DNA from 2 places in the Cohnella algarum genome. Region 1 is predicted to be linked to the other one. Evidence: riboswitches for the same ligand, from Rfam matches in the RefSeq annotation. Region 1 holds a riboswitch; the other holds the start of a gene.

The links. A riboswitch is a leader RNA that binds a small molecule or an ion and turns the genes downstream of it on or off. The one in region 1 is predicted to bind cobalamin.
Region 2: it holds a riboswitch for cobalamin, as region 1 does, so the genes downstream of both, JW799_RS15110 (ABC transporter substrate-binding protein) here and metE (5-methyltetrahydropteroyltriglutamate--homocysteine S-methyltransferase) in region 1, are expected to answer to the same signal.

Annotation. Positions count from the first base shown of each region.
Region 1 is NZ_JAFHKM010000002.1:175,469-178,875, forward strand. Features, by position in the region: gene JW799_RS00860 (copper resistance protein CopC) at 1-1,122, opposite strand, end outside; cobalamin riboswitch at 1,313-1,462, shown strand; gene metE (5-methyltetrahydropteroyltriglutamate--homocysteine S-methyltransferase) at 1,626-3,407, shown strand, end outside.
Region 2 is NZ_JAFHKM010000002.1:3,398,796-3,402,202, forward strand. Features, by position in the region: gene JW799_RS15105 (NAD-dependent malic enzyme) at 1-1,050, shown strand, start outside; cobalamin riboswitch at 1,457-1,661, shown strand; gene JW799_RS15110 (ABC transporter substrate-binding protein) at 1,882-2,913, shown strand; gene JW799_RS15115 (FecCD family ABC transporter permease) at 2,910-3,407, shown strand, end outside.

The sequences.
Region 1 (3,407 bases):
GCCCCAGGACGTGTAGAGCAAATAAGAAAGCGAAGGCAAATATTTCAAAACGCTAAGCGTCCCCGTGATCCAAAGCGCGACAAACGAAAGGAGCGCCCACCTGGAAAACAGCAGGGCAAACCGTCCCGCCTCCGTCCGCTCCTTGCTCCATACGAGAATAAGCAGCGCAAGTCCTCCGCCCCACAATGCGGCTCCAAGCAGGTGGACGAAATCGAGCCCGACCGAATACCCGATCGGCGAAAAAGCCGCCGCGTGGCCGCTCCAGGCCTCGGCGAACAGCGCAGCGGCCGCCCAGAAGAGGCGGGCGTACGCCCCGAGCGACCGAAGCAGCGTCGCCGCGACCGCGAGCAGCAGCTCGGCCAGGTACAGCCGGCCGATCGTCGTCTGAATCAGGATGCGGCCCCATTCGGACATCGGCTCGCCCTGCGCAAGTTCGCTTACATGCAGAACGGCGTAAGCGAGCGTCGCGCAAAGCGCGAATTTCCCCATGAAGCCGAGAGCCGCTTCGCGCCGCTCCCGCACGACCGGCGAAGCTCCGCGCGAAAGGCTCCACAGCGCCAGCCCGGCCGTCAGGAGCAGGCCCGCGTAATAGGCGATTCTCGTCGCGTAAAGAACGAATGCCCGGTCGCCCAGCATGTGCTCGCCGTGCCCGTCATGTCCGACCTGGGCGTGAGGATCCAGCCGGTCGGACGTCGTCGCGGCCGGCGGATTGCCGACGGTGAACACGTAGGCCCCGGAAACCGGATGGCCGTCGGCGGAAATGACGCTGTACGACACCGTATAATGGCCCTCTTCAAGCTTCGGAAGGCTGAGCCTCAAGCCTTTTCCCTGTTCGAAACGCTCCGGCTCCGCGTCCGTAACGGACTTCGAAGCGTCATCCAGCACGCGAAGCGAGTATCCGGTGCCGTCCAGCCGCTCGTTGAAGAGCAGCTCGACGGCCTCGGGTGCGGACGCGAGTTTCGCGTCTTGCGCGGGCGAAGCCTGTTCCAGCGTCGCATGCGCGAAAGCGGAAGGAGCCGACAGCCCGATGGCCCCGGCCCAAAAAACGATGAACGCGACAAAGCGCCGCAGCGCCGGCAAAGCGGCCGCATGCTTGCGCCCGTAAGCTGATGCAGTCGACACGAACGAAACCCCTCTTTCGAAAAATCCAAAAATTTCCGCAATCCTTGGACCCTGTCACCGTCCATCGTACCCGAACGCGTCCCTTCGTTCAACTGCCGGAAAAGAATTGTTGCATAAATATTCTTTCGAATGTATAGTTATTGACGACAACCGCATACCGGAAAAGATGGCGACGCAGCTTCCGGCGCTCGTGAAGAGCGCTTGAAGCGGTGAGCGGATGAAAAGGGAAGCCGGTGAGAGTCCGGCGCGGTCCCGCCACTGTAACGGGGGCAAAGGCGCGATATGCGCGCGGCCTTTGGAACCCGAAGCCAGGGATACCTGCCGTCTTTTCTCAAGCCAAGGAACCTACGGTCGATAGGGATGATCCGGCACATCTGATTTGACGTTCTGGACGTCTATTTCGGCATGCCCGTCCTTCCGAAGCTGGGAGGCGGGCATGCCTTTTTTGCTTGCGGCGCCCGGATGTCGGTTGATCAACATTTTGCGAGAGGTGTGGTTTGCGTATGTCTATCGTGGCAACCGCCGCGCTCGGGTATCCCCGAATCGGGGAAAACCGGGAATGGAAAAAAAGCCTGGAGCGCTTCTGGAGCGGAAAGTCGGGCGAAAACGAATTCAGGGAGGAGCAGGCGGAGCTTAGAATCCGCCGGCTGCTGCGGATGAAACGGTCGGGCGTCGCCGTTCTGCCGTCCGGGGACTATTCCCTGTACGACGGCATTCTCGATCATACGGTCGCCTTCGATCTCGTCCCGGAACGATTCCGGGATCTCGGCGCTCCCGGCTCGCTTGAAGTCTACTTCGCCGTCGCCCGCGGCGCGGAAGGAAAGCCCGCTTCCGAAATGACGAAGTGGTTCGACACCAACTATCACTATATCGTGCCCGAGCTGGGCGACCGCCGCGAGCCCCGGCTCGCGTTCAATCCCTGGCTCGACGCTTTCAACGAAGCGAAGGAAAAAGCCGGCCTTCTGACCCGTCCGGTTATCGTCGGCCCCTACACCTATGTCCGGCTGGCCAAAGGGGTGGCCGCCGGGGAATTCGCGGATCGGGTTCGCCGCCTCGTGCCGGTCTACTCGGAAGTTCTCGCCCAGCTGGCGGACGCCGGGGCCGTCTGGGTGCAAATGGACGAACCTTCGCTCGTCACGGACGTGCCGGAAGAGCATCTGCCGCTGATCGACGAGGTTTATGCGGCGCTTTCGTCCGTCCGGCCGAATTTGAAACTGATGCTGCAGACGTATTTCGCCGCGGCGGAGTTTCCGAAGCGGCTGCTCGCGCTGCCCGTCGGCGGCATCGGGCTCGATTTCGCGCGGGACGGAGGCGCGAATCTGGAGGCGCTCCGGCAGGAAGGCTGGCCCGCGGACAAAACGCTCGGTGCCGGCATCGTTGACGGACGCGGCATTTGGCGCGCCGATCCCGACCGCGCTCTCGCCCTGCTCGGCGAGCTGGCGGCGATCGTGTCCCCGGAGCGGCTCGTCGTGCAGACGTCGTGCAGCCTGCTGCACGCGCCCGTGACCGCCTCCGCGGAACGCAGCGGCGACCCGGTTGTGCGCGCCGCCTTCGCCTTTGCCGACGAGAAGCTGCGCGAGCTCGTCGATCTTGCCGACGCGCTCGGCTCGCGCCTGGCCGCCGGCGCCGACAGCGGCAGCGCCGCGCTGCCGGCGCGGCTGGAGGAGAGCCGCGCGGCTTTGGCCGCGCTGCGCGCTCATCCGGCGCGCGGCCGGGAAGCGGCCGGCGCGCGGGCGGATTCGGCGCCGGAGCGGGCGCCGTACGAGCGGCGCCGCGAGCTGCAGCAGGCGCGGTTCGGGCTGCCTCCGCTGCCGACGACGACGATCGGCAGCCTGCCGCAGACGGACGATATTCGCCGCGCCCGGCTGGAATGGCGGAAAGGAAAGCTGGCGGAAGGCGATTATCGCCGCCTGCTGAAGGAAAAAACCGGGCTGTGGATTCGCCGCCAGGAGGAGCTTGGCCTCGATGTCCTCGTGCACGGCGAATTCGAGCGGACGGACATGGTCGAGCACTTTGCCATGCTGCTGGACGGGTATCATTTTACCGACAACGGCTGGGTGCAATCGTACGGCTCCCGCTGCGTCAAGCCGCCCGTTATTTTCGGGGACGTGATGGACAAAGGCCCGATGACGCTGGAGGACACCGTCTACGCCCAATCGCTTTCTTCCCGTCCGGTGAAAGGCATGCTGACCGGCCCGATCACGATGCTCGCCTGGTCGTTCAGCCGCGAAGACCTGCCGCAAAGCCGGATCGCCGACCAGATCGCCAGGGCGCTGAACGCGGAA
Region 2 (3,407 bases), 3.2 Mb from region 1:
CATGAAAATCGCGACAAGGCGTATTCGCTGACGATCAAGCGGAATACGGTAGCCGTCGTCACGGACGGCACGGCGGTGCTCGGCCTCGGCGACATCGGGCCGTACGCGGCGGCGCCGGTCATGGAAGGGAAGGCGATGCTGTTCAAGCAGCTGGCGGACGTCGACGCTTTTCCGATCTGTCTGGACACGAAGGATACGGAGGAAATTATCCGGACGATCAAGGCAATCGCGCCGATTTTCGGCGGCATCAATTTGGAGGATATCGCGTCTCCGCGCTGCTTCGAAATCGAAACGCGGCTTGCGGAGCAGCTCGATATTCCGATTTTCCACGACGATCAGCACGGAACGGCCATCGTCGTCATCGCGGGACTGCTGAACGCGCTGAAGGTCGTCGGCAAGCGGATCGACCAGGTTCGCGTCGTCGTGAACGGCATCGGAGCGGCCGGCGTCTCGATATGCAAAATGCTGCTGGCCGCCGGCGTCCGCAGGCTCGTGCCGGTCGACCGCGAAGGCGCGATCGTGCGCGGCGGCTCGTATTCGGACCATCCGATGTGGCACTGGCTGTCCGAGCAGCCGCAGGTGGAGGCCGAGCCGGGAACGCTGAAGGAAGTGATCCGGGACGCGGACGTGTTCATCGGAGTGTCCCGCGGCGGGGTGCTGAATGCGGAGGATGTCGGAAAAATGGCGGCGGACCGCATCGTTTTCGCCATGGCGAACCCGCATCCGGAAATCGACCCCGAGGCGGCGCTGCCGATCGTGCGCGTATTTGCGACCGGGCGGAGCGACTATCCGAACCAGATCAACAACGTGCTCGTGTTCCCGGGCATTTTCCGCGGAGCGCTGGATTGCCGGGCGCGCATCATCAACGAGCCGATGAAGCTGGCGGCGGCCCGCGCCATCGCTTCGGTCGTGTCGGCGGGCGAACTGAACGCGCAGTATATCATACCGAGCATTTTCAACGAGCAGGTGGTGGCCAAAGTCCGGCACGCCGTCATCGAAACGGCAATATTGACCGGCGTCGCCCGGCGCACGCCGCCGGATTTCCGGTAATTTCCGAAGCCGGCATCGCCATGCCAAAAAAATCAGCGCCGTCGCGGCTGCCTTTTCGGCGGCACAGCGTTCGGCGCTGCTCTGCTTTTCCGTTTCGGACGATTTGCGTTTGCGGCTTGCGCTGCCATCGTCCCCGGAGCGCTTCGGGACTTAAGAGCCCGGAGCGTTCTTCTTTTTGGCGTGCTTTTTTGCTTTTCGATTTGCTCATGCGGTTCACGCTCCCGTGAAAATTTCGGCGAGGCGGCGCGCGGCCGCCGCCGACCCCAAGTATACGCTAAAACGCGGAAGATTGTAACAGTTTGCGCACAAAACGCCCTCGAAGGCGATCGGCGGACCCCGCGGTACTATTCATTCCCGACCGAGTACGTTATAATTCGATAGAAGCGGCCGCCGCTTGAACATTTGAATGATTTTTCAGCCAGTTGGTGCCTTGTCCGGACAGGAGGTCCGCGTCAAGGGTAAAAGGGAAGCCGGTGAGAGTCCGGCGCGGTCCCGCCACTGTAACCCGGAAACGACCCCGACGATGCCACTGCTTCCGATGGAAGCGGGAAGGCCGGGGGGAAGCTGCAAGGCCGGGGAGCCAGGAAACCTGCCAGCTGCGCTTAGCCAACGGAATCCTTCGCGGAAAGGATCGGCTCGATCAGGATACGCCAAGACGTTGACGCCCCTGTGCGCAAGGGGTGCCGTTCGTCTTTAGCCTGATTTGCTGACCCTGCTTCCGATAGACGGAGGCAGGGTTTTGTCGTGCAGCGACCGGTTGGAAGTTTCGAAGATTCATTCATCGCTCAAGCGCAGTCCTCGAAATCAGACAGAAAGGATTGTGGTAGTGCAATGAAGAAACGTTATTTGTGGGGGTTCGCCGCGTTGTTGCTGGCGGGGTCGATTTTGGCGGGCTGCGGAAGCTCGAACGGGGAGGGCGGCGCGTCGGGCGAAGCGTCGGCAAGCGCCTCCGCGAGCGCATCGCCGAGCGCTTCGGCGTCGTCGGCGCCGGAAGCGTCCGACAGCGGCGAAGCGAAGCAGACGCAATATCCGCTGACCGTTCAGGACGCGACCGGCGAGTCGTTTACGTTCGAACAGGCGCCGCGGCGGATCGTGTCCACCTCTCCGGCGGAGACGGAAATTTTGTTCGCGCTTGGCCTGGGAGAGCAGGTCGTCGGCGTGTCCGATTTCGACAACTATCCGGAAGAGGCGACGACGAAGGATAAAGTGGGCAGCATTACGAAGCCGAACGAGGAAGCGATTATCGCCCTTCAGCCGGACCTCGTCGTAACCGGCATTTCGATGCCGGAGGACGTGCTGAACAAGCTGCGTTCGCTCGACCTGGTCATGTACAAAACCGATCCGAAGTCGATCGACGACGTGATGAACAACATTTTGCAAATGGGCATCATTACGAATCGCCAGCAGGAAGCGGAGGCGCTCGTCGCTTCGATGAAGGAAGACGTCGAGCGCGTCGCCGCGGCGGTGGCCGGCGTGGCGGAAGCCGACAAGAAGAAGGTGTATGTCGAGTTTTCCCCGGGCTGGTCGGTCGGCAAGGGAGAATTCATGGACGAGCTGATCACGCTGGCCGGCGGCATCAACGTGGCCGGAGATACCGAGGGCTGGAACCAAATCAACGAAGAAACGATCGTGCAAAAAAATCCGGACGTCATTTTGTTCACGCTCGGCGTGACCGACAGCGAGTCGGGCAAGACGCTGGAGGAGATGATCAAGGGCCGCAGCGGCTGGGATCAAATAACGGCGATCGCCGAAAATCGCGTCGTCGGCCTCGACCAGGACGTGCTGTCGCGCCCGGGGCCGCGCATCACGCAAGGGCTCGTTGAAGTCGCCAAAGCGGTATATCCCGATCTGGTGAAGGAATGAAGCGAAAAAGCGCGATTGGAGGAGGAGCTGCGCTGGCGCTCCTTCTCTTTACGGTCGTTTTCAGCCTTTCCATGGGATCGGCGCGTCTGCCCCTGGCGGACGTATGGGGCATTTTGCTGCACAGTCTGCCCGGCGGAGACTCGCTCGTCGCGCCCCACTGGGAGTCTTCGACCGAGCAGATCGTTCTGAAAATCCGCTTGCCCCGCATTGCGCTGGCGATTTTGATCGGCGCCATGCTGTCGGTAGCGGGGGCTGGTTTTCAGGGCGTACTGCGCAATCCGCTCGCCGACCCGTACACGCTCGGAGTCGCGTCCGGCTCGGCGGTAGGCGCGGCGTTTCTTATCCTGATGGGGTACAGCTACAGCTTGTTCGCGCAATGGACGATTCCGGTCGTCGCGTTTGCGACCGGATTGATCAGCCTGGCGCTCGTGCTTCGGCTCGCCCGCGACCAGGGGAAAATCCGGATGGAGACGCTGCTGCTGTCGGGCGTCGTT